3 regions of the Pseudoalteromonas sp. GW168-MNA-CIBAN-0100 genome follow, and region 3 is predicted to be linked to each of the others. Evidence: predicted binding sites of a transcription regulator. Region 3 holds the regulator's gene; each other region holds the start of a gene.
The links. The regulator sigma-54, encoded in region 3, starts transcription at its own class of promoters, with help from an activator protein. The targets are predictions, from matches to a motif close to GTTGGCACGNNNNTNGNNT.
Positions count from the first base shown of each region.

Region 1: AAEY62_RS03265 (ferritin-like domain-containing protein) is a predicted target of sigma-54. The motif match lies at 2,133-2,151, and genes of this name have one in related genera.
Region 2: AAEY62_RS14205 (CsbD family protein) is a predicted target of sigma-54. The motif match lies at 1,547-1,565, and genes of this name have one in related genera.

Region 1 is NZ_JBEOOL010000004.1:60,071-66,176, forward strand. Features, by position in the region: gene AAEY62_RS03255 (IS4 family transposase) at 1-807, opposite strand, end outside; gene AAEY62_RS03260 (ExbD/TolR family protein) at 936-1,331, opposite strand; gene AAEY62_RS03265 (ferritin-like domain-containing protein) at 1,646-2,089, opposite strand; gene AAEY62_RS03270 (LysR family transcriptional regulator) at 2,267-3,205, opposite strand; gene aceK (bifunctional isocitrate dehydrogenase kinase/phosphatase) at 3,225-4,943, opposite strand; gene AAEY62_RS03280 (DUF4124 domain-containing protein) at 5,047-5,526, opposite strand; gene AAEY62_RS03285 (DUF3413 domain-containing protein) at 5,613-6,106, opposite strand, start outside.
Region 2 is NZ_JBEOOL010000022.1:64,431-70,536, reverse strand. Features, by position in the region: gene hrpB (ATP-dependent helicase HrpB) at 1-835, opposite strand, end outside; gene AAEY62_RS14210 (group II truncated hemoglobin) at 919-1,332, opposite strand; gene AAEY62_RS14205 (CsbD family protein) at 1,613-1,810, shown strand; gene AAEY62_RS14200 (xanthine dehydrogenase family protein molybdopterin-binding subunit) at 1,880-4,141, opposite strand; gene AAEY62_RS14195 ((2Fe-2S)-binding protein) at 4,138-4,635, opposite strand; gene AAEY62_RS14190 (FG-GAP repeat domain-containing protein) at 5,050-6,106, opposite strand, start outside.
Region 3 is NZ_JBEOOL010000005.1:17,512-30,630, forward strand. Features, by position in the region: gene ptsN (PTS IIA-like nitrogen regulatory protein PtsN) at 1-238, opposite strand, end outside; gene hpf (ribosome hibernation promoting factor) at 243-530, opposite strand; gene AAEY62_RS03970 (RNA polymerase factor sigma-54) at 556-2,055, opposite strand; gene lptB (LPS export ABC transporter ATP-binding protein) at 2,125-2,850, opposite strand; gene lptA (lipopolysaccharide transport periplasmic protein LptA) at 2,847-3,392, opposite strand; gene lptC (LPS export ABC transporter periplasmic protein LptC) at 3,382-3,936, opposite strand; gene kdsC (3-deoxy-manno-octulosonate-8-phosphatase KdsC) at 3,933-4,484, opposite strand; gene AAEY62_RS03995 (KpsF/GutQ family sugar-phosphate isomerase) at 4,485-5,456, opposite strand; gene AAEY62_RS04000 (calcium/sodium antiporter) at 5,460-6,428, opposite strand; gene AAEY62_RS04005 (ATP-binding cassette domain-containing protein) at 6,684-7,499, shown strand; gene mlaE (lipid asymmetry maintenance ABC transporter permease subunit MlaE) at 7,499-8,278, shown strand; gene mlaD (outer membrane lipid asymmetry maintenance protein MlaD) at 8,292-8,840, shown strand; gene AAEY62_RS04020 (MlaC/ttg2D family ABC transporter substrate-binding protein) at 8,846-9,526, shown strand; gene AAEY62_RS04025 (STAS domain-containing protein) at 9,519-9,812, shown strand; gene AAEY62_RS04030 (BolA family protein) at 9,818-10,075, shown strand; gene murA (UDP-N-acetylglucosamine 1-carboxyvinyltransferase) at 10,089-11,348, shown strand; gene AAEY62_RS04040 (trypsin-like peptidase domain-containing protein) at 11,442-12,524, opposite strand; gene AAEY62_RS04045 (Do family serine endopeptidase) at 12,627-13,119, opposite strand, start outside.

The sequences.
Region 1 (6,106 bases), on a different contig from region 3:
AGGAACATCGGGAAAGTTTTTTTGTGCATGCTTTGTTGTTTTCAATTCAATGATATGGTCATTTTTACCCGCGCTGGAGATGATTTCATACTGTAAGTCGGGCCTTGCTGGTATCAGCCAGTGCCTCATCTTCCCAGTTTGGTGCCAACGATTTAACAGGCCTAAAGAATAATATCCTTTATCAAACATAGTCAGTGAATTATCTGGTGTACGTTCAATTAAACGCTCAGCTAATTTCATCTCGTTGGTTTTATAGTTATCAAACTCGCTACTGAGCAGTTGATGGCTGGTCAATTCCATATGACAGACCATGCGTATTTGAGGAAAGGCTGTATCACCGTATTGGTTGCTACCAGAAGAGAAGGCTTTACGATTATCAGGCGTGTCGGCTGTTCGCCACACAACACCGTCAACAGCTAATAGGTTCAAGCCATTCCATGTTTCGAATGACTGTTGCTTATACATTGATTGAGCAGATTTATTGAAAACGTGTTTAACGGAATCATCACCTAACCTTTGTCTCGCTTGTACCATCGCACTTGGAGCAACGAGTTGGTTCTTGCCAGGTAACATGATATCTAGCTTATTAGCGATATTCCAAACCGATTCTTTTCGAAACAATGCCATGCCAATAACTGACCACAAAACGGCCTCAAGCGGTAACCTTCGCTTACGAACGGTTGCAATCCCAGCTTGTTGAAAACCTTGTTCAATGATTTCAGGGTCAAGAATTTCTGATAATTTTTCAAAGGTATGGTATCGGCTGCTTTCTTCAAGTGTTGCTTGCAGTGCTTGTTCTATATTCACAAAAAAATCCGTAGTTAGTTTCCTAACTACGGATTTTGCATGATCGTTTGGATCGGTCAATCGGTCATTTTCTTAACTGATCGGCATTAGGCCGTAAGGCCCTTTTTTTGGTTTTATATTGGGCTGTTTTATTTAGAAATCAAACTTATTGAATAATCATCGTATTGCTTAATATTATTCATTACACTCATTAAAGTATTATGTGTACTGTTTTCGTCTGCGGTTATAAGTACCGAACTTATTTCATATTTAGCCGCGAACATCGCTAAATTAGTCGCAACTTGCTCTAAATCAATTAACCTCCCCGAAAAATATATTCCGTTACTTTCATCAATTCTAAATAAAGCATTTTTAACAGGCTTATCTATTTGAGGGCTGTCGAGTGGTCGGTTTAATTCAATAGCCACAGGTTTTACAAAAGATGTAGTTACAATAAAGAAAATTAGTAAAATGAACACTATGTCTAACATCGGGGTCATATCTACATCAGCATTATTTTGTAGTTTGGTTAGTTTGTTTTTTATATTGGACCTTACTTTTAATTAAATGCTGCGGCGCCACAGCAAGGTTTTAGGTACATATTAACAAAATTAGCACAGCAAAAATAAAGCGTGGTTAAATAAATATTCTAATAACATTAAATATTTGTATTAATTATGTATTTAAAATGTGGTGAAATAAGGTGGTGTTTATACCGTTCTGCTTATATATGGGGTCTATTTAGTATCGTTATAATGTAATGCAATTTGTTAAATTGCTTAAAAAACTATGTAGATTGGTATTAGAGGCAATAAAAAACCCAGCTCGAGGCTGGGTTCTAGTTATGCACTATGTCAGCTTAATGCTTTTGCATACGGCTCATTTCTGCATGGCAGCTTTGCATTGTTAATAATGTTTTAGCCAGTGCAGCTTCGCAGTCAGCTGGTTGCGGTTTATCCATTGCTGCTTTAATTTCTTCAAGGGTTTTATCTTCTACCTCTTCAAGCTCTTTTACATACGTGCTGTCGTTGTGTGAGGTGAAAGTAGTCAATAGGGCTGTGTACGCACGTCGTGCTTCAACTGCGAAAGATGAGCCATCTTCGCGTTCGCCTTTTTCATTAATTGCATATGGCTGCAAGCGCTCAACACTCACTTTTCGGGCATCTATCATACGCTGAAAAAGTGCACCAATAGCAGGGTCTTCAACTTTTTCCTGTGCTTTTTGATAAAAATCGATGCCGCTGTTCATAACTTGAATGATGTCAGTAATATGATTTACTTCTGATCCTTGATGGGTGTTCATAATGACCTCTTTAATTAAATGAATGTATAGTTCAATTTAATAAAAGCAATGTATGTTCCACGTTTCAATGGTTGTGTAGTTATTTGATTTTATTGGTTTAATTTTGTTTCAGTAAGATGCTAAGTTAACAGGCAAAAAATTAACCTAGCAATTTTTACATTATATTGTGTAATAAAGTTATTTTAGCTCTTCAGCTACTTCAGCTACTTTTTGACGTAACCAAATGTGACTCGCATCGCGATGTAACAGTGGGCTCCAAATCATATCAAGCTCAAAAGGAGGGATTGGAAATGGTGGCTCTAAAATTTTAAGCCCCGGATCATCTAAATATATATTTGCGGCTTTTGAAGGAAGGGTCGCAATTAAATTTTTCTCTTTAGCTAAATGAATTGCCACATGGTAGTTACGCGTAAAAGTGGCAATATTACGATGCTTACCAAAGTGCGCAAGTGCTTCGTCAACCCAGCCAAGTTTTTGCACATCTTTAGGGTCCATGCCTACACCTACACCAAAACCTGTTTTGCTTACCCATATATGGCGCGCTTTTAAATAGCTGTCGAGACTAAAGTTTTCAATTATAGGATTATCGGCTTTTACTAAGCAGCAAAAACTATCTTTCCAAATACGTTTATGATGAAAAGACTGCGGTAAGTTTTCAAAACGGTTGATTGCCATATCTACTTTACCGTTTTCTACATCATGAAAGGTGACATCACTTGGTGTGAGTATATCTAAAGTAGTATCGGGGGCTTCTTCGTGCAATTTACTTAAAAGCTTTGGTGCTAATGTACTTGCAGCGTAATCACTGGCCATTATTCTAAACACACGCTTACTCTGGCTTGCCTCAAATTCTCGATTAGGAGCTAGAGTTTCTTCAAGGGTCATTAATATGCCACGAATAACGGGTTGTAACTCCAAAGCACGCTCGGTAGGCACCATACCATCGCTGGTACGAACTAAAATAGGGTCGTTAAATAAGTTACGAAGACGTTTAAGGCCATTACTCATTGCAGGTTGAGTTATACTCAATTGATTAGCAGCGCGTGTTACGTTGCATTCTCGAAGCAATGTATCGAGGTAAACGAGTAAATTTAAATCTATTTTACTTATATTCATTGTGTGTGTCCTTTAGCGCTTACCAGTGGTGAATAAAGCGCTGTGCTGTCGGGTATGGGTAAATATGACTTACCTGACCATTTTTTATATTTTGTTGTGCCTGCTTCCAAAAGCTAACATCTATAAGCTCAGGATGAGTGCTGAGTAAAAACTTCTTATACATAGGGTTTGGCATTACAAATGTACAAAGTTGCTCAGGAAATACGTCCTGTGGTGCAACAGAGTAACTTTGTTCATCCATTAAATAGTCGTCATAGCTCTTTGCTTTTGGTAATGCTCTAAAGTTCATATCGGTTAGATATTGAACTTCATCGTAATCGTAAAAAATAATACGTTTGTGCTTACTTACACCAAAGTTTTTTAAGAGCATATCACCAGGGAATATATTAACAGCAATCATTTCTTTTAGGGCTTGCCCATATTCTTCAATCGCGTCGGCGACACTTTCTTCATCAGCATTTTCTAAAAACAAGTTAAGAGGTGTCATTCGCCGTTCAATATACAAATGCTTGATGATCAACCAATCGCCCTCAATTACCATTGATGAGCCAATTGTTTTATGTAATTGCGCAAGTAAATTACTATCAAAACGCGCCAAAGGAAATACGACGTTAGAATACTCTATGGTATCGGCCATTCTCCCAACGCGATCATGGTTTTTTACCAGTTGATAGCGCTTTAATACGGTATCACGGCCGAAGGGTTTACTCTCACCAAATTTGTCTTTTATTACTTTAAAAACATAACCAAATGAGGGGAGAGTAAATACCATCATCACCATACCGGGAGTCCCCGGTGCAATTGTAAACTCATCACTAGAGTGAGATAAGTGATTTAAAAACTCTCGGTAAAACTCAGTTTTCCCCTGCTTATGAAAACCCACTGCGTTATAGAGCTCAGCAAGTGTTTTGTTTGGCATAAGTTGATTTAAAAACCGGACAAGTGCTGACGGTGCGTGAGTTTCTACCATAAAATAAGCGCGGGCAAAGCCAAAAATAACACGCATTTGAGATGACTTAGTTAAAAGTGCGTCTAAATATAATCCGTTATCTTCATCGTGTAATACAGCGATTATAAAGGGCTGAACCCCACTTTTTGAAACAACACGACCAACAATATAGGCTGCTTTATTTCGATAAAAAGGCGTGTGTAAAATATCAAAGCGCATTTGCCAAGGTTGGTGATGTGTATCGGGGGCTTGTTTATAAAAAGCTTTAACAAGGAGGCGAATATCACGCTCTAAATTTACAAATGGGGCCTTAAAATCAAAATGACTAATAATGCGTTTTATTGTTGGTTTGAGGCCATCAACTACTGGAAAGTATGTTCTATATTCGGCCTCAACAGGCACTGAAGGAGCATCTTTTAAGGTTGCTTCTACAAATATAAAGTCATTATGAAAATAGCGCCTATGGTACAGCCGGCAAAATACAGAGTTATAAAAAGTTTCGGCGAGCTCTGCTTGGGGATGAAAACATAAAAAATGCTGATATATCTTTTTAACTTCAAGCCATATGCTTTCATCGAGTTGTTCGGTTGGGGTTTCTTTTTTTAGCGCTTGCGTGGTTTCGTTAACACGATCATCATAATAGCTGATACGCAAACGGCTGATATCATTAATTGCTTGCCAATCTTTTTTTGCAAAGGCAAGAGGGGCTTTGGCTGTTGTTTTTTGAAATAACTGATAGTGCCTTTTAAAACCCGTTAAAATTAATTCAGCAATATGGCGAGGTTGCATTTGCACTCCTTAAAAGTCCCTAGAGTTTATACTCTATTGTGTTAAGGGTATGTTATTTTAAGTTTAAAACCAAGATAAATGTTACTTACTAACTAAGAGTAACTTATTGGAATTGAGCTATCTTTTTTTCGAGAATTTTAATTTGTTTAGTCACAGCCGATACGTTTTTCTTATATGTTTTATTGATTATTTTTAGTTTCTTAGTAATGTCTTTAGTAATACGCTTTTTATCATCAATGGCTAAGATATGATTTAACCGCTCTTGTTGTTTGTATTCAGCACGCTCTTTATTACGATCAAGTATTGTTAGTTTATGGTTATTACTGCGAAGCTCTGCCTCTAAGCCAGATAGAAGCCTTTCACGCTCAAGTTCGTTTAGTTGTTTAGTGTAGTCAACCTTAGGACCAGAATACTGATTACCCGTTGTGTTAACTTTATAAGTCGTTGCTTCGTCGTCACAGGGGAGTTGAGAAAAGACAGTGCCTTTTTCTGTTACACATTTGTAGTAAGTGGTATCGCTAAAGCTAAAAAAACTGATAAGTAAAAAGCTAGAATGGAGAATATAACGAGAAGTTTTAAACATACATGTCATCCTTGGTTTTTATATCTAACAACAATATAAAACTATAACCTAGCTTGGTGGTATATCAAGCTAGGTTAGGATAACTGTTATTGGGTAAAGGTTTTGAGCTTTTTAATACTCTGTACTAAAAATGGTATATCTAAACCTTGTTCAATAGAAAAACCTTCAGCGGCGGAAATGTTTTTAAAGTTACCATCTGAATCTATTAAGGTAATCCTATCTTTTTTATAGGCTATAACAACACCCTGAGAGTAGTTCACGCCCATATCGTCTTTTTTCTTGTATAGATTAACGCCTAGCATTGTTTGCTTGGCAATAGCTTTGCAATTTAAATATTGCCCAACGCTTGTTGCAATTAAATCGCTAGGTTGAATTAGCCCATCTACTTTAGAAATACGTTTGTCAGAGCTGTATAAAGTTGAGGTGGTTACTACTTCTTGCTTGTTATTGGCAAGACTAAAAGCAAAAACCTGTGTTTCATCATCTCGAACAGTAGGGGTATCACTCGCTTTAATTACTCGAATAGCACTAGAGCTATGTGCTTGATCATTAATAAAGCTTAGTTCTTCAATGCCAGTTA
Region 2 (6,106 bases), on a different contig from region 3:
TGCCTTCAATAGTTAAACTGGTTTCGGCTACATTGGTGGTAAGCACTACTTTGCGCATACCGTTTGGTGCAGGAGCAATAGCAGCTTGCTGATTAGCTTTATCTTGCTCGCCAAATAGCGTTGCGACTATGCAGTTACTGGGTAAATCGTTCAGTGCTTGTTGCACGCGTAGTATTTCAAATTGCCCAGGTAAAAATACCAATGCGCTACCTGTTTGCTCATTAAGTGCTTGTTTTATTATGGTAGGAATTGCATCAAGCCAACGGCTTTCATCTTTTATGGGTATGTATACTTCGCCTATTGGGTAACTGCGACCGCTCGATTGAATTACAGGGCAATCAAAAAACGCAGTGTAACGCTCGGTATCTAGCGTTGCCGACATAAGCATAATGGTTAAATCTTCACGCAGCGCACTTTGGGTCTCGAGCGCAAAGGCAAGTGAGGTATCTGCTGCAATTGAACGCTCATGAAATTCATCAAATATAAGTAAATCTATATCGCTTAATTCAGGGTCGTTTTGCAGCATGCGCGTTAGCATACCTTCGGTAACTATTTCGAGGCGCGTATTAGCGCTTACTTTACTCTCACCCCTAATCCGCAAACCCACACTTTGCCCAACACTCTCGTTTTGGCACTTTGCTAAATAACTGGCAATATTACGTGCAGCTATTCGGCGAGGCTCTAGCATTACAATACGTTTAAAATGCCCATCGCGCATTAGTTGCAGCGGCAACCACGTAGATTTACCCGCACCAGGCGGCGCTTGTAATAACGTAATAGGATTACTTTGTAATGTAGTAACGAGTTGTTGATATATGTCTTGAACCGGCAGCACAGCTATTTACCCTAAATTGCTTTGCAGGCATTGTAACAAAAAACCAAAGCCTAGCTGCGGTTGATGTTTATTAATAATTGCTATTAACTACCCGATACCATTCTAATTCGATCTGCAGGCACTCGTAATTGTTGCATTAAGTAAATTTTAAATGGTGCTTCGTAAGGTTGCTCATCAACCGCTTTTTGCATGCACAAAAGCCATGCGTCACTTTGCTCAATTCCTACATGTAAATGTTTGTGCGCTTGAGGAATGTTAATACTACCAAAATGTTCAGCGTATAATTTAGGACCACCTAGCCAGCCCGACAAAAAATAAGCGAGCTTTTTACGCGATGCTGATAAGTCTTCTGAATGCATACTCCTTATATTTTCAGCCTCTTTTAAAGCGTCCATATTGTCGTAAAACGCATTCACCAATTGTGTAATACCTGCTAACTCACCTGCCATTTTGTATGAGCAGTCACCCACTCCATATTCACACGCTTTAGTATTCATAACTCACTCAGGTTAACTACTTTATTTAATACCTGCATATTAGCTTAAAACAAAAATTTAAGAATGAGTTACATCAAAGCGGCGTAACTTATGTCAGCAATAATTACAGGCTGCTATGTATATTTTTTAATAAATAGCGCAATATTAAAAACAAAATCGCTCAACATAAAAATATAACCAACTGATAATAAAAACAATAAAACCATTATTATTCCTTGGTACAAGGCTTGCTACTTTATAACTGACAGTTAATTCACTAACCTAAAGTAAGGATAAACTTATGAACAGCGATCGTATCGAAGGTAATTGGAAAGAACTTAAAGGTAAGGCTCAACAAAAATGGGGCGATCTTACCAACGACGATTTAGATAAAATTGAAGGTAGCCGTACAGAGCTAGTTGGTAAAATTCAGCAGCAATACGGTAAATCTAAAGAAGAAGCAGAGCGTGAAGTTGATGAGTTTGAAAAAGGTCGTTAAATCGCGTTAACCGCTTTTAAAAAAACCGCCATTTGGCGGTTTTTTTTGTTTAAGCTGTAGGTTATTTAGCTACGCTTTTAATTGGTTACCAATCGGTAACTGCCTAATACGCTTTCCGCACGCTGCAAAAATAGCATTACATAATGCTGGCGCATAAACTGGTGTAGACGGCTCGCCTACTCCTGCTGGTGGTGCATCACTTTGTACAATTTCAACTTCAATCTCAAGAGGTGAGTCGCTCATACGCGGTACACGATAATCATGAAAGTTACTTTGCTGTACGCGCCCTTTATCAAAGGTAATACCATCGCTGATTGCAGTTGTAATACCGTAAATAGAGCCACCTTGGGTTTGGTTTTTAACGGTGTCGGTGTTTACAACCGTACCCGCATCAATGGCAACCCACGATTTAATTACGTTTAAATCGCCAGCATCCGACACTTCTACCTCAACTACCGTCGCTACATAAGTTAAAAAGCTTCTATGTGCTGCAATGCCTAAACCTCGACCTTTAGGAAGTTCTCGCCCCCATTTACTCATGTCAGCTACTTTTTCAATAACATGGCGTAACTTACCAATATCTAAAGGATAAACCACTTTATCGCCACCGTAATTATCGTATGTGGCATTTTGCTCAGTTACATCAACAATTCGACTCGGACCTATCGTGTCTAGCAAATAGTCTTTTTGATCGCGACCAGCTTTGTGCGCTGCTTCGCCAATAAATGACTGAATAGCAAAGGCATGAAAAATATTTGATACAGAACGCATCCAACCAATTCGTGCTTTGGCTTGTGCATCACCGTTTTCTAACTTCATGTTAGGCGTGTTAATAGGGTTATCGGTAAATCCTAAGCGCAGTTCAAAGCTTCCTGGCGTAGTCGCCCCTTCTGAAAAGGTAGAGGTAATTGGTGAAAACGCGGTGCGATGTAAATACGATTCTATTGCGCCATTTTTATCTAGCGATGCTTCAATGTGCTGAGCCGAAACCGCATGGTAAAAACCATGTTGTATGTCGTCTTCACGCGTCCATTGTACACGAATAGGTTTGCCTACTTTCATTGAAAGGTAAGCTGCTTCTGCTGAAAAGTCAGGTTTTGACTTACGCCCAAAACCGCCTCCCAACATGGTAACGTTAACGTTAATTTTGCTCTCATCCATGCCAAGCATTGCAGCCACTGTTTTCATATCGGCTTGTGGATTTTGCGTAGCAGCCCATATATCAACACTGTCTTTGTTGTACATAGCTGTTGCACAAGGCGGCTCCATTGGTGCTTGAGCAAGATGCGGCGCGTAATAATCAGCTACCAGCTTATTGCTCGATTTAGCCAACACGCCCATGGCATCGCCTTTATCACGTATGTTTGCCTGTGGAGTTTGTACTGTTTTTAATAATGACTTTTTAAATTCTTCTGAATTGTAATCGCCATTTTTGCCATCATCCCACACCACTTTTAATGCTTTACGCCCTTGCCATGCAGCCCATGTGTTTTTAGCTATAATCGCTATTCCACCTTTTGGCTGAAACTGCGGTGCGCCTTTTGGTGCAGGTATTTCAATAACATCTATAACGCCGTTTATCGCTTTTGTAGCACTGGCATCAAATGACTTAACAACACCGCCTACTACTGGCGGGCGTTCAATTATAGCCACCAGCGCTTGTGGTTCGCGTACATCGGCTGCAAATATTGCTTTGCCTGTTACTAAGTCGGCTAAATCTATGTGCGCCATGCCGGTATTTATATAGCGCCATTCTTTGCGGGTTTTAAGTGTTAGTTTGTCAGCTTCTGGTGGCGTTATTGTAAGCGCTAAGTCGATTAAATCTTTATAAGTAAGCGATTTACCTGAGCTGTGTGTAACAACGTGTTGATTGGCTGTACAGGTTTGTGGGTCAACTTTCCAATACTTAGCGGCAGCGTGCTGCATCATGTAACGCACACTTGCGCCCATTTCACGCAGGCGCTGCATGTTGTAGCGAATACTGCGCGAGCCATCGGTATTTTGATCGCCGTATTTAGGGTCGCCCTTACCCTGAATAACAATAACCTTATCCCATGCGGCTTCCATTTCATCGGCAACTATTTGTGCAATCGCGGTGCGAATTTGCTGACCCATTTCAGAGCGATGGCAGGTTATTTCAACCATGCCGTCTGGGCGCAGTGCAATAAATAAGTTTGCGCGTTTTGCCAGCTCAGATGGCTGTTCTAACACACCAGCAATCGCTCTTGGCGCACTGCCTACAAAATAAGTACCGAGTACCAACGCACCTATTGCACTGGTTTTTAAAAACTTACGACGGTTTAAATCAAAATATTTGTTATCTTGGTTCATACTTCTTCCCCTTGTTCATTTGGGTCAAAATATTGAACACTCGCCATTGTTTTAGCGGCTGATTTAATTGCTTTATGAATGCGCGGGTAGGTACCACAACGGCAAATATTTCCCGACATATTACTTACTATTTCATCGTCGGTAGGGGTTGGGTTTGCAGCTAATAAGCTTGCAGCTTGCATCATTTGGCCGCACTGGCAAAAACCACACTGCGGTACTTTATGCTCTATCCATGCTTGTTGCACTGGATGGTCGCCCTGCTCGCTTAGCCCTTCAATTGTTGTAATTGAAAGACCCGCTACTGCCGCTACAGGCAATACACACGAGCGCTGAGCTACCCCATCAATATGCACGGTACACGCACCGCACTGAGCCATACCACAGCCAAATTTAGGCCCAGTTAAATTCAATTCGTCTCGGAGATACCATAATACTGGCGTTGACGGATCGCCAGAAAACTCATGTTTATTACCATTAATGGTAAGCGTGATCATACTAAACTCCTTGGCAAAGCGCTTTACAGGAGGGTTCCTTGTTGCGCGAGAACTATTTTTAATTACTTACTATTTTATACTTACTACTTTTAGCCTACCACTTAGATCTGTTTTATAAAAATACTAATTATTAGAACGTTTAAACCACATTGAAATTATTAACGTCTGATTATTAGTATTAGACTAGGGACTGCAGACCTTTTTAGATTGAAGTTCACTCAATCTAGGGGAGATTTAATCGCGGCGGGAGGTTTGTAAACAACAAAGCGTAAATTGCCCCTATGCAGAATCCTCGGGGCAGTGCATGTTAAACCTCGAAAGATAAACAGCCCTAAATAAAAGTTTAAAAAGATTATTAATAAATAAAAAACCGCCATTTGGCGGTTTTAGATAGTGTAAATAAGCTTTTAACTATTAATTAAAACGGCGTCTACCAAATAAAACCACTGATAGCAGCGTAAGTAAGTAATAAATACTGCCACCTGAGCTAGAGCCTGAATCAGATGAAGGAGTCGCTAGCGCAGCACCTTGCTTACCTTCAACGTTTATAGTCACAGTTTGAACTGCTGAACTATCAAATTTATCTTTAGCTACATAGCTAAACGTTACTACATGATCGGATTCGCTCGTAGGAGTTAGTTTAAACAATCCAGTATCAGGCTCAAATGTTAAAGTTCCTGAGTTTGGCTCGGTTACCACTTCAAACTCAAGTGTATCGTTGTCGCTATCTAATGCTGAAAAGCGACCATTCACTTCACTCTTGTAAGAGGTGTTATATGTTACATTTTGAGCTTGTGGGGCTGTATTTGTTAGTTCAATAACAACATTATGAAGCTCAGATTCAACTAAAGAATCTTTCACTGTAAAGCTAACTGATACTGGCTCAACCGAGTCACCACTTGGTGAAAAGGTCACGCTACCTAAGGCAGAATCCATTAACTGAATTTGCCCATGAGCAGGCGAATTTTTAATTTGAAATACTAATTGCTCTGCGTCTTCATCCATACCTTCTAGATTAAAGTTAAGCGGTGTACTCCAATGAGTTTGCAGTGTCATATTATTTGCTGTTGGTGCTGTATTTTTTAGCTCTAACGTTAAGCTTGATAACGCTGAACGTGAACGATCTTTTACTGTGTAGTAACTAAGCTCGTCAATGCCTACAGTCCCCGAAGGTATATAAGTTAGTAGACCCGCCTGTCTGTCGGTAAACTCGACCCTACCCAGAGTTGGTCTCTTATTTAAAACTACATAATCAATATCATCTGATACAGGTAAATCTATTTGTATGCTTTTTAAAACATGATCAGAGTAGCTTACAGCTTCAGGCTTAGCTAAAGGCTCAGTAACTTGATTAGAAAACACCTCCAATGACCGACCCGCCAACAAGGTATAATCAACATTATTATACGTAGACGTTGCTAACCAACTGTCATTATTATTACGCTCAACAGTGTATGAAACCACATTGCTA
Region 3 (13,119 bases):
CTAAAGCCAAAGGCTCTTCTGCACCGCTCATTCTTCCATGAGGAATGGCAATGCCACGCCCTATACCTGTACTACCCAATTTTTCTCTGCTCATTAAAGCATTAAGAATATCTTGTTGCGGTAAATACGGAAGTTTGTCGTGAGCAAGTTCGCTAATGAACTCTAAAATTCTTTTTTTGCTATTAAAAAGGACCGCAGCTTTGCTGCAGTCCTGGCATATAAGTGAGCTTAATTTCATCATATTAGTGTCGAGCAAGCTTCTCTTTGTGTTTAATTACTTGTCGATCGAGCTTGTCGATCAACGAGTCAATGGCGGCATACATATCTTGATGTTCTGTAGAGGCAAATAACTCAGCACCGCTTACGTGTATGGTGGCTTCTGCTTTTTGATTTAATTTTTCTACATCGAGAATGACATGAACATTATTAATATGATCAGAGTGTCTTTCTAGCTTCGCAAATTTGGTATTAATATAGTCTCTTAGTGAATCGGTTAATTCTACGTGACGACCAGTTAAGTTTAGTTGCATAAGCATTACCCTCTTTTTTTGCGTCTTAAATCAAACTTTTACGTTGATTTGACGGTGGAATAGCCAGAGATTCGCGGTATTTTGCGATTGTACGTCTCGCTACTTTAATTCCTTGCTCAGCCAATATATCCGCTATTTTGCTATCACTCAATGGTTTTGCTGAGTTTTCTGCTGCGATTAATTTTCGGATAAGCGCACGGATTGCTGTAGATGAACATTCACCACCGTTTTCGGTGCTTACATGGCTTGAGAAAAAGTATTTAAGCTCAAATATACCACGGGGTGTGTGCATATACTTTTGGGTTGTTACGCGCGAAATTGTTGATTCGTGCATTTCTACCATTTCAGCAACATCATTTAAAACCATTGGTTTCATGGCTTCAGGACCGTGTTCAAAAAAGCCTTGTTGTTGCTTAACAATACAATTTGTTACTTTTAATAGCGTGTCGTTTCTACTTTCTAAGCTTTTAATAAACCATTTAGCTTCTTGTAAATGCGAGCGAATAAACTGGCTGTCACCACTGGATTTTACAGTGCGAGACATTGCCGCGTATTGGCTATTAACACGAATTTTAGGCATGCTGTCTGGGTTTAACTCAACAACCCAGCGGCCTTTAATTTTTTTAACTGACACATCAGGAATAACATACTCAGATTCTTCTCTTACAATAGTATCTGCAGGTTTAGGGCTTAGAGTATGTATTAATGTCATTACTTCCTTAAGCTCTTCTTCTTTGAGCTTAGTTTTCTTCATTAATGTACGATAGTCACGAGCAGCTAATAAATCAATATGCTCGGTTAAAATCATTTTTGTTTCATTAATGTAAGGTGTTTCTTTATCAAACTGGTTAAGCTGAATACACAAACACTCTTGTAAACTACGTGCAGCAATACCAACAGGATCAAACAGTTGGATGCGTTTTAATACAGCTTCAATTTCATCAAGTTCGACTTCGTTATCATCTTCGTTTTCTTGATTAAAGCTTTCTAAAATCTCTTCGCAGCTTAGTGTTAAAATACCTGAATCATCGACGGCTTCTACAATCGCAATAGCAATAGCTTCGTCTGTAGGGCTAAATGGCGTTAGTTGTAACTGCCACATTAAATACTCATGGAGCGTTTCAGTAGAGGCGCCTTGGTATATTGATTCGTCTTCAGGCATCGGACCCGATGATGCTGCTGGGGCGGCACTCATGTACTCATCCCAACTAACATCCATAGCCATGTCGTCACTTAGCGTGTCTTTTGCAAGTGCTTCACCACTATCTTGTTCGTATTCACTTGGAGCATCATCGGCAGATGCGCTAACAGTTATGTCATCTGTATCTGCTTTTTGCTCGTTTTTACCTGCAGCGTCTTCTGAATAGTCTGCTTCTTCAACCTCTAATAGCGGGTTGCTGTCGAGAGCTTCTTGTATTTCTTGCTGGAGATCCAATGTACTGAGTTGCAACAAACGAATAGCTTGTTGCAGCTGTGGAGTCATTGTAAGTTGCTGGCCCATGCGCAGCTGTAGTGATTGCCTCATGTATCTCTAACAATCCTTTTATGTTGTTATAATTAATACTAGCAGATGCTTAAAGACATGGCGTAAATGTTACAGCCTAAATTGCTCGCCTAAGTAAACATCGCGTACTGTTTTATCATTTAATACGTGTTCTGGAGTACCTGATGCAATCAGCTCCCCATGAGAAACAATGTAGGCTTTTTCACAAACATCAAGGGTTTCTCTTACGTTATGATCGGTAATTAATACACCAATCCCACGATTTTTAAGATGTTCTATTATTTTCTTTATATCTAATACCGAAATCGGGTCAACACCTGCAAATGGTTCATCCAGTAATATAAATTTAGGATCTGCTGCCAGGGCACGTGCTATTTCAACACGACGACGTTCGCCTCCTGACAATGCCATACCTTGGCTATCACGAATGTGTTGTATGCTAAATTCATCTAATAATTTATCGAGAGTGTCTTCTCTAGCTTGTTTATTTAACTCTTTGCGCGTTTCTAAAATGGCCATTAAGTTTTGATAAACAGTCAGCTTTCTGAATATTGAAGACTCTTGCGGTAAGTAGCCAATGCCTAATCTAGCACGACTATGCATAGGTAAAAGAGTAATATCGTTATCGTCTATCGATATTTTACCTTTGTCGCTAGGTACAAGTCCTACTATCATATAAAACGTGGTGGTTTTACCTGCGCCGTTAGGGCCAAGTAAGCCAACAATACTGCCAGCTTTGACTTCAAGGCCGACGTTTTTTACAACTTCACGGCCTTTATAGCTCTTTGCTAATAGCTCTGCTTTTAATGTGCTCATGGTTGACCTTTGTCGCTTTTTTTACTTTTTTTAGTCTCGATTGGCACTAAAATTGTGTGAACGCGGTCAGTTGAGTTTTCATCTTTTTCGGCACTGATTAGCTGCTGCTCTATATCGTAGGTAATGCTTTTAGCATTTATTTTTTGTCCCGCTTGCGATACTTGTGCATTACCAACAAGCGTTAAAAAACGCTTAGATACATCATAACGTACTTCGTCAGCACTGGCGCTCATAGTCGTGCCATCTGATTGCTTTTCTTCAAAGTGCGCAGGGCTACCTGTAGCAATTAATAATTGTTTATTATCACCAAGTTCATCGCGTTTATGTACTTCTAAGCGGTCGGCTGTGATACGGCGGTTACCGTGAATAATTTCAACGTTTTTCTCAAAAATTCCGACATTAGCTTTTAATTGACCTTCTTGCTTATCGGCGCTTATTGAAATTTGATTTGCAGTCGGTTGCGTGTTTTGCTCTGCAGCACTACTATTAAATGCTAGTATAAGTGTAGGAATAATAAGTGATTTTAATATTTTATTGGTCATAATATATGGTTCGCGTATGGTTAATTAGTTTTATCACTTCGGTTTTTAAGTCGGCTTCTAGGCCTTTACCAGTGATTTTTAAATTGGGTCCAGTGATGATAACGGGTTGCTCCGAACGCATTGTTAATAGCTTTATATCTACCTGAATATTATCAGCATTGATTTTGTCTATCATGGCGTTATCGGTTAAGTTTTTGGCAACCACATTGCCTTCTAAAATTAATTGTTTGTCTTCGTATAATGTTGCTTCGTCTGCATTTATTTGCCACTTTTGCTTTTCGTTATATAAAGTAAAAATAGGTTTTTCAAAAAACGTAAAACCTAATTGTTGATATAGCTCCATTTTAGCCGCAGTGACTTTGTGGCTAATTTTACCTTGTTCGTCATAGGCTGTTTGTTTGAGTTCTATGGCTATGTAATCAGGCTTGGCAATAACTTCAGGCTCAGTCTGAGGCACAATATTTGTTTGTGTAAAATAAGGGTACCAAAGCCAAACCATACAGCTAATGAATAAAACGCTTAATATTATGCGCGCTGCATTCATGAACTAGTGCCTTGTGTAGTCAACGCTTTACCATTTTCAAGCATAAGTAAGTCTGTGAGCTCTCTTACTGCACCAAAGCCGCCAGGCATTTGCGTTACATAGTGTGATAAACGTTTAATAAGTGGATGGGCATCATTTACTGCAACAGCAAAGCCGACTAATTCCATAACGGGCATGTCAGGACCATCATCACCGATATAAGCAATTTGTTCATCGCTAAGGTTGAGTTTGTCCTTTAATTCTTGATAGGCAATGAGCTTATTTTCTTGGCCTTGATAAATATGCTGTACGGTTAAGCTGCTCATACGTTGTTGCACTATTTGTGAATGACGACCAGTAATTACAGCCACTTCAAAGCCACTGTTTATAAGCGCTTTAATGCCAAAACCATCTTTTGTATTAAATGCTTTTAGCTCTTCACCTTGATTACCAAGATAAATACGGCCATCAGAAAATACACCATCAATATCGCATATAAGTAGTTTTACTTTTTTAGCGCGTGCTTTTGCATCATCGCTCAGCGGTTGATAGAGTTCTTCAAATTGCATTTATAATACTCCTGCTTTTAATAGGTCTTGCATGTTTAATGCGCCAATAGGTTGGTTTTCCTCATTGACGACGATTAAGCCATTTATACGTTTGTTTTCCATAATATTAAGCGCTTCAGCAGCCAAAATATCTTGCGTAGCCGTAGTGCATGACTTAGTCATAACAACATCTATTTGTGTTGTATGAATATCAATTCTTTGTTCTAAAATACGACGCAAATCGCCATCGGTAAATAATCCCACGAGTTGCTGATTTTCACCAACAATGGCTGTCATGCCTAAACCTTTAGCAGACATTTCAATAAGGGCGTCTTTAACTGTTTGTGAAACGCTAATAATAGGTGTATTTGCGCCGCTGTGCATAACATCTTTTAAAGTAAGTAATAAGCGCTTGCCTAAACTACCACCTGGGTGAGATAGCGCGAAGTCATCAGCTGTAAAGCCGCGAGCTTCTAATAATGCAACCGCCATGGCATCGCCCATCGCAAGCGTTGCAGTGGTACTTGATGTAGGAGCTAGACCCAATGAACAGGCTTCTTTTTCTACTTTAATACACACATGTACATTAGCAAGGGTCGCCATGGTTGATTGCGTATTGCCAGTCATCGATATCATTTTGGCACCAAGTCGTTTTAAAACCGGAATTATATTTAAAACTTCGCTGGTCTCCCCTGAATTAGAAATAAGCATAACCACGTCATTTTTAGTGATCATACCTAAATCACCATGACTTGCTTCACCAGGGTGAACAAAAAATGCTGGACTGCCAGTGCTTGCAAGGGTTGCCGCTATTTTATTGCCAATATGACCTGACTTACCCATACCAATGACAATAATACGGCCTTCGCAGTCGTACATTAATTGGCACGCGTTATGAAAATTTTCATCTACATATTGTGCAATATCACTAAGTGCTTGGCGCTCAACATCTAAAACGCGAAGGCCTTGTTCAATAAAATTTAGCGTTGCCATAATTTATCCTACTTGACTAAAAATATACCCTTGGTAACCCAAAAATGCTATTAGCAATAAGCCGCCTTCTACTCTATTGATACGTTGGGTGCCTCTAAAGTTCAATGACATAATAATAAGAGCAAGTGTTGCACCAATCATAATTAATACGTCTCGGCTTACTAATGATGGGTCAATGGCAGAAGGGTTGATAATACCGGCAAGTGGTAATACCGCTAGAATATTAAATATGTTTGAGCCGACAATATTACCTAGTGCTAAATCATCTTCATTTTTAAGTACACCTGCAACCGAAGCGGCAAGTTCAGGCAAACTAGTACCGATGGCAATAATTGTTAAGCCAATGACTAAATCGCTTAGGCCAAAATATTTAGCAATATCGACAGCTGAACCTATTAAAAAGTGTGAACTAACAGGTAGGAGTATCATGCCGACAACTAACCAAAATACCGCTTTTTTTGTAGGTACATCGTTTGGTACATCGTCGCAGGCTTCTGACACAAATGGATCATCTTGGTTTTTTGCACGCATAGATACAATAATTAACCCACCGATGAATACGATAAAGCCAACCAAAAGTGCAACACCTTCATTAAATGAAAAGTAGTTATCTGAGAACACATACCAAGTAACTAAAGATACGAGCATCACTAATGGCATTTCACGTTTTAATGTACTTGATGAAACTGAAAGAGGGCGAAATAAAGCAGTGATGCCTAACACAAGTAAAATGTTTGTAATGTTAGAGCCAACAGCATTGCCAACGGCTGTGTCGGTTTTGTTAGCCAGAGCGGCAGAGGCTGAAACCATCATTTCGGGCGCTGAAGAGCCCATAGCTACCACGGTTAAACCAACAATAAGTGTAGGTACACCAAAGTTTTTAGCAAGAGCCGCAGCGCCATAAACAAACCTGTCTGCACTCCAAACAAGAGCTGCAAAACCAAGAATTAAAATAACAAACGAGGTAACCATTGTGTTAAGCCAGTTATACAAAATACGGATGGCGCGAATAGTAACAAAAGCCAAGATGAAAGTATAAATAAAAGAGTAAGGTCAACTACGTAACAATGCTGCTTTTAAACAGCTAATTTAAAAATTTAAGCCGGGGTTAAGCTGTTTTGAGCGAGTCTTATAATCCTTTTCATGGGTGTATTACAAAATCTTACGAATTGTTTTTTCCATCTTTGACAAAAAAGCTTTAAAATAGGTGCACTAGTGAACATTTTTATGGAGAGCGACTTGTCGCAATCAATAGTAGAAGTCAAGGATGTTAGCTTTTCGAGAGGCAATAGAATCATATATAAAAATATGAGTTTTAGCGTTCCTAAAGGTAAAATTACTGCGATCATGGGGCCAAGCGGAATTGGCAAAACCACTATGTTGCGTTTAATTGGTGGTCAGCTTAAACCAGATTCAGGTGATATTTTATTTGAAGGTGGCAGCATTCCTAAAATGTCTCGTAAAGAGTTATACGAAGCACGTACTAAAATGAGTATGCTTTTTCAAAGTGGTGCGTTGTTTACTGATATGTCGGTATTTGACAATATCGCATTTCCTATAAGAGAGCACACAAAGCTAAGCGAAGACCTTATCCGATTAGTTGTGTTAATGAAGCTGCAAGCAGTAGGGCTACGTGGCGCTAAAGATTTAATGCCCTCTGAGTTGTCCGGCGGTATGGCAAGGCGTGCTGCACTTGCGCGCGCTATAGCACTTGATCCTGAGCTAATCATGTACGATGAGCCATTTGCAGGACAAGATCCTATTTCGATGGGCGTATTGGTTAAGCTAATTAAGTCGCTTAATGAGGTATTGGGTTTATCGTCTTTAATCGTGACGCACGATGTGACGGAGGTAATGAGTATTGCCGAGCACGTTATAATTATCGCCGATCAAGGGGTAATTGGTTGTGGTACTCCTGATGAAATGCGTAATCATGAATCCCCTTTAGTTCAACAGTTTTTAAAAGGCTTGTCGGATGGTCCAGTACCATTTCATTTTCCGGCTCAAGCTTATGCAGACGAACTACTTGGAGAAAAAGCATAATGCTGGATTTATTTCAAAAGCTAGGGCATAAAACGCTAGGACGCTTTGCGGCTCTTGGCCGTTCGGCTTTTATGCTGTTTAGTGCATTAGTGCATGTTCCTAATTTTAAAAAAGGCACACCGTTACTTGTTCGCCAGCTTTATATGGTGGGTTCGCAATCGTTACTCATTATTATGGTGTCGGGTTTGTTTATCGGCATGGTATTGGCTTTACAAGGTTACACCGTATTAGTTGGTTATGGCGCTGAGGATAGCTTAGGGCCGTTAGTGGCACTGAGTTTATTGCGAGAACTGGGCCCGGTTGTTACTGCATTACTATTTGCAGGACGCGCAGGTAGCGCATTGACTGCTGAAATTGGCTTAATGAAAGCAACAGAGCAACTCTCATCACTTGAGATGATGGCAATCGATCCGCTAAAACGTATTATTGCACCACGCTTTTGGGCGGGTTTTATAAGCATGCCATTGCTTGCATTGATATTTTCAGCCGTAGCAATCATAGGCGCTCATTTAGTAGGTGTAGATTGGCTGGGGGTTGATACAGGTAGTTTTTGGTCAATCATGCAATCACAAGTGTCGTTTCAGCAAGACATACTAAACGGTATTATTAAGAGTTTTGTATTTGCCATAGTGGTGACCTGGATTGCGCTTTATAAAGGATATGACTGTGTGCCGACCTCAGAAGGGATCAGCAAAGCAACCACCGAAACGGTTGTTCATTCGTCATTAGCAGTTTTAGGTTTTGACTTTATTTTGACAGCGGTAATGTTTACCAGCTAATAGGGTATAGATAATGAATTCACGGAAATTAGAAATTTTAGTTGGTTTTTTTGTAGCACTTGGCATTTTAGCTTTTGCGATGCTTGCACTTAAAGTTGCCAATTCAGGTATTAGTGGCTCTGGCGAAACATATACGCTTAATGCCAAGTTTGAAAACATCGGCTCGTTAAAAGCGCGTGCGCCGGTAAAAGTAGGTGGTGTTGTAATTGGTCGTGTTGAATCAATTTATGTTCACCCACAAGAGTTTTTACCAGTCGTTAATATGACTATTGATGCACAGTACTTATGTCGTTTTTCAGACACGAGTTCAATCTCTATTTTAACGTCGGGTATTTTAGGTGAGCAGTACTTAGGTATTCACCCTGTAATTTCTCCAGATTCTGCTAAGCAACGTTGTTTAGGCGAAACAGTGACTGAAAACAAGCAAGACGAAGCAATTGACGACTTATTTGGCATAGAAAGCAAAGCACTAGGTGATGGCGATTCAATCACTGATACTAAGTCTGCTATTGTACTTGAAGAATTAATCGGGCAGTTTTTATTCAACCAAGGTAGTGAGTAATTATTATGTTGAAAAAGTTTTTAGCTATTGTAGCAATTGGCACAATGACGCTAACTCAAAGCGTAAGTGCAGCAGATGTGAAATTAATCGATCCAAATAAAATGGTACGCCAAGTTGCCGATAATACATTTGCACGTATTAAAAAAGATCAGCCATTAATTGTTAAAAATCAAGAGCATCTTCGCGTAATCGTTGAAGAAGAATTAATGCCTTATATCGACTACAAATATGCAGCACTTCGCGTACTAGGTAGTGAAGTATCTAAAGTACGTGCAATTACCGACGAAGCTGAAAAAGCCAAAGCAATTAAAGAAATTCAACGCTTTATTGGTGTGTTTAGAGAGTATTTAGTGGCTACTTATGCAGGTGTATTCACTCAATATACAAACCAGAAAGTTGAGTTTGGTGCAGAACAAGCATTTAAAGGCAAAGATGTCGTTGTTGTTAAGACTAAAATTATTGAAGATGGTAAACCTGATATCAGAATCGATTTTAAAGTACGCGAAGACCGTGACGGTGAATGGCGCGCGTACGATATGATTGCTGAAGGTATTAGTTTACTAGATGCAAAACAAAGTGAGCTACAAGGTATTTTGCGTCAGCAAGGTATTGATAATGTAAGTAACCTTTTAGAGCAAAAGAGTCAGCTACCAGTTCAGTTTAGAGGCAGTAACTCGAATGACTAAATTGGCAATAAGCCAAGTTGATGGACAACATTTTCGAGTAAACGGTGAGCTTACTCGAAATTCAATTGGCGATGAACAGCTTCTGAACAACAAGCTATTAACCAAGCATAAAATCATCTATTTCGACCTAAGTGGTGTATCTAGGGTTGACACAGCGGGCTTAGCTTGGTTAATTCACTCTTTTGCAGAATTAAAGCAGCAAGGCATTCGCCTTGAATTGCAAAACCTACCTGAGCAATTGCAAAATTTAATGCAATTGGGTCAGGTTACAACCCTATTTGAGTGAGAGTTATGGAAACTAGCCAAGTCGAAACATTATTACGCGAAGAACTTCAATTAGCTGAAGTACATGTAAAAGCCAATGGTAGTCATTATGAAGTTGTTGCAGTCGGTGAATGCTTTGACGGTTTAAGCCGAGTTAAAAAGCAGCAGCTAGTTTATGGCCCATTAATGAATACAATTTCAGATGGCACAATTCACGCAGTATCTATTCGTGCATTTACTCCTGTAGAGTGGAAGCGTGAACAAAAATTTATTTTACCGCAATAAATAGGGCCTCTTAATGGATCAATTTGTAATTCAAGGTGGTACTTCACTTGCTGGTGAAGTGACTATTTCTGGCGCTAAAAATGCCGCACTTCCTATTTTGTTTGCTTCATTATTAGCTGATGGAAAAAGTACATTTACTAATGTACCGCGCCTTCGCGATATAGTGACCACTGAAGCCTTATTAAAAACTCTAGGCGCTGATGTTAATTGGCACGGCGATACGCTAGTGATTGACGGCGCAACGGTTAATAAAACATTAGCGCCATACGACTTAGTTAAGCAAATGCGAGCCTCAGTACTTGCATTAGGCCCTTTAGTTGCACGTTTTGGTGAAGCTCAAGTGTCTTTACCTGGAGGGTGTGCTATTGGTGCTCGTCCTGTTGATATACATATTCAAGGTTTGGAGCGCATGGGCGCACAAATAAACGTTGAAAATGGTTATATTAATGCCAAGGTAAACGGTCGCTTAAAAGGCGCAGAAATCTTTATGGAAATGGTAAGCGTAGGCGCTACCGAAAACCTATTGATGGCAGCTGCGCTAGCTGATGGTAGAACCATACTTGATAATGCTGCACGCGAGCCCGAAATAATTGATTTAGCTAACTGCTTAATTGCTATGGGCGCTAAAATTACGGGTGCAGGCACTAGCCGCATTGAAGTTGAAGGCGTTGAACGTTTAGCCGGATGTGAGCACAGCATTTTACCAGACAGAATAGAAACAGGTACATTTTTAGTCGCTGCAGCAATGGCAGGCGGTGAAGTACTTTGTAAAAACACTGACTTTCATTCTCTTGAGCCTGTGATTGAAAAATTACGCGCTACGAATGCACACCTAGAAGTACATAACGACAGTATTTATCTTGATATGCGTGGCCGAGAACTGAGAGCCGTGAATATTAAAACAGCTCCACACCCAGGTTTCCCTACGGATATGCAAGCTCAGTTTACAGCATTGAATGTAGTAGCAAATGGTAGTGCAACGATTACAGAAACGATTTTTGAAAACCGTTTTATGCATGTACCAGAGTTGCAGCGTATGGGTGCTAATATTCGTTTAGAAGGGCATACCGCAATTTGTGGTGAGACTGAAAGCTTAACGGGCGCGCAAGTTATGGCAACCGATCTACGCGCTTCAGCTAGTTTAATTTTAACGGGTATAGTGGCACAAGGTGAAACGGTTGTTGACCGTATTTATCACGTTGATAGAGGTTATCAGCGCATTGAAGATAAACTAAGTGCATTAGGTGCAAATATCAAACGTAGAAGTAGTTAAGTAGATATTTAACAAGATTTTAAAAAGGTCGGATATGCAAATTGCTATCCGACCTTTTTATTGACGATTTATGCAGGTTGATATTATTCTTTATTAAAGCTTTGTTTCAAGCTCAGCTACTACCACCATGATTTTTTCTATTTTCCCATCTCTGTAAAGCTCAAATTCTATTTCTTTACCTGGTTCTGTATTACCTATTTTTTCAAGCACTTTTTGTGGATTTGCTACCGAAAGCCCTGCAATTTTAATAACAATATCTTGCTCTTCAATACCCGCTTGCCATGCTGGTCCCAAAGGGTCTAAGTTAGTAATTCGCATGCCCGTAACGGGAGTTAGGCTGTCGTTTACTTCTTTACCGGTACTATCTACTGCTGTGCCTTCAAAGCCTAAATAGCCGCGCACAACGCGACCATGACGAATGAGCTTACCCATTACTTTTTTAGCAAGTGAGTAAGGAACCGCAAAGAATATTCCTTGAATATTCAAGTTCTCACGCGTTTTAAACTGCGCAGAAGTAATGCCGACTAAATCACCATTGGAGTTAACTAATGCGCCGCCAGAGTTGCCCACATTAATAGCCGCATCCATTTGCAATAAGTTATTGTACGGACTGTCTGTAATTTTTTGCTTACCCGTTGCGCTAATAATGCCTTGCGTGATTGTTTGGCCTAAATTAAGCGGGTTACCTATGGCAAGTACAACATCGCCTACACTGGATACATAGCTATCATTTACAGGAATTACCGGGAGGTGATCTGCATTGATTTTAAGTAAGGCTAAATCAGTAATAGTATCAAAACCAATTAGCTGTACATCAAAAAAGCGTCTGCCATCGGTTAGAATAACCATAATTTGATCTGCATTATTAACAACATGGTAGTTGGTAAGAATGTAACCGTCTTGCGACATGATGACGCCAGAGCCTAGCTCTTGTACCGTGTTTTTTCTTTTATAACGAGGTTCTTTGGAAATACTTTCTGAAAAAATAGTAACCACAGAAGGAGCAGCTCGTTTAACTGCATCAGAAAAGCTCAGGTGACTCGAACTCATTGCGCTTGGTAGGGGAACATTTGGAAGTAAAGCCGCTCGCATATTAGGGCTGAAAAAAACCACTAAAAAAGCAATACTTAGGCCTGCAAATAAAGGGGGAAGAATAAATTTTATTAGTTTCAGCACGATTTTCTTATTATGTAAGTGAGCAATCTCTTTATGATGACATAAAAAAAATAACAGCGGCAAGTGCCACTGTTATTTTTATTACATTAATAGTGCTATTTATTACTGAATTAAAATAAATATAGACTCACGACCACGTTGCACGCCAAGTACTATATTACCTTTTGTACTGTCGATGATTTTATTCATGTCGCGAATTGTTTCTACTCGTTGACGATTCACTTGCATAATAATATCGCCTTCTTCAAGGCCAACACGGGCAGACGGTGAGCGAGGATCTACAGAAGTAACCTCAACACCTTTATTACTATTTTTTTGTACATTTTCAAGTGTCGCGCCTTGGAATGCAGGATGCAGCTCTTCACCGGTCGCTGTAACACCTGATGCACCATCAAGGGTTACTTTCACTGTTTTAATTTTACCATCGCGGTAAATGCCTAGTTTTATCTCACGGCCTTCACCTAGCGTAGCAATTTTACTACGTAGTTCATGGAAGCCACTAATGTCGCCACCGTTTATGCTAACAATAACGTCACCAGCTTCAATTCCAGCCTTACTTGCGGCAGTGTCGTCCATTACTTGCATTACATAAGCA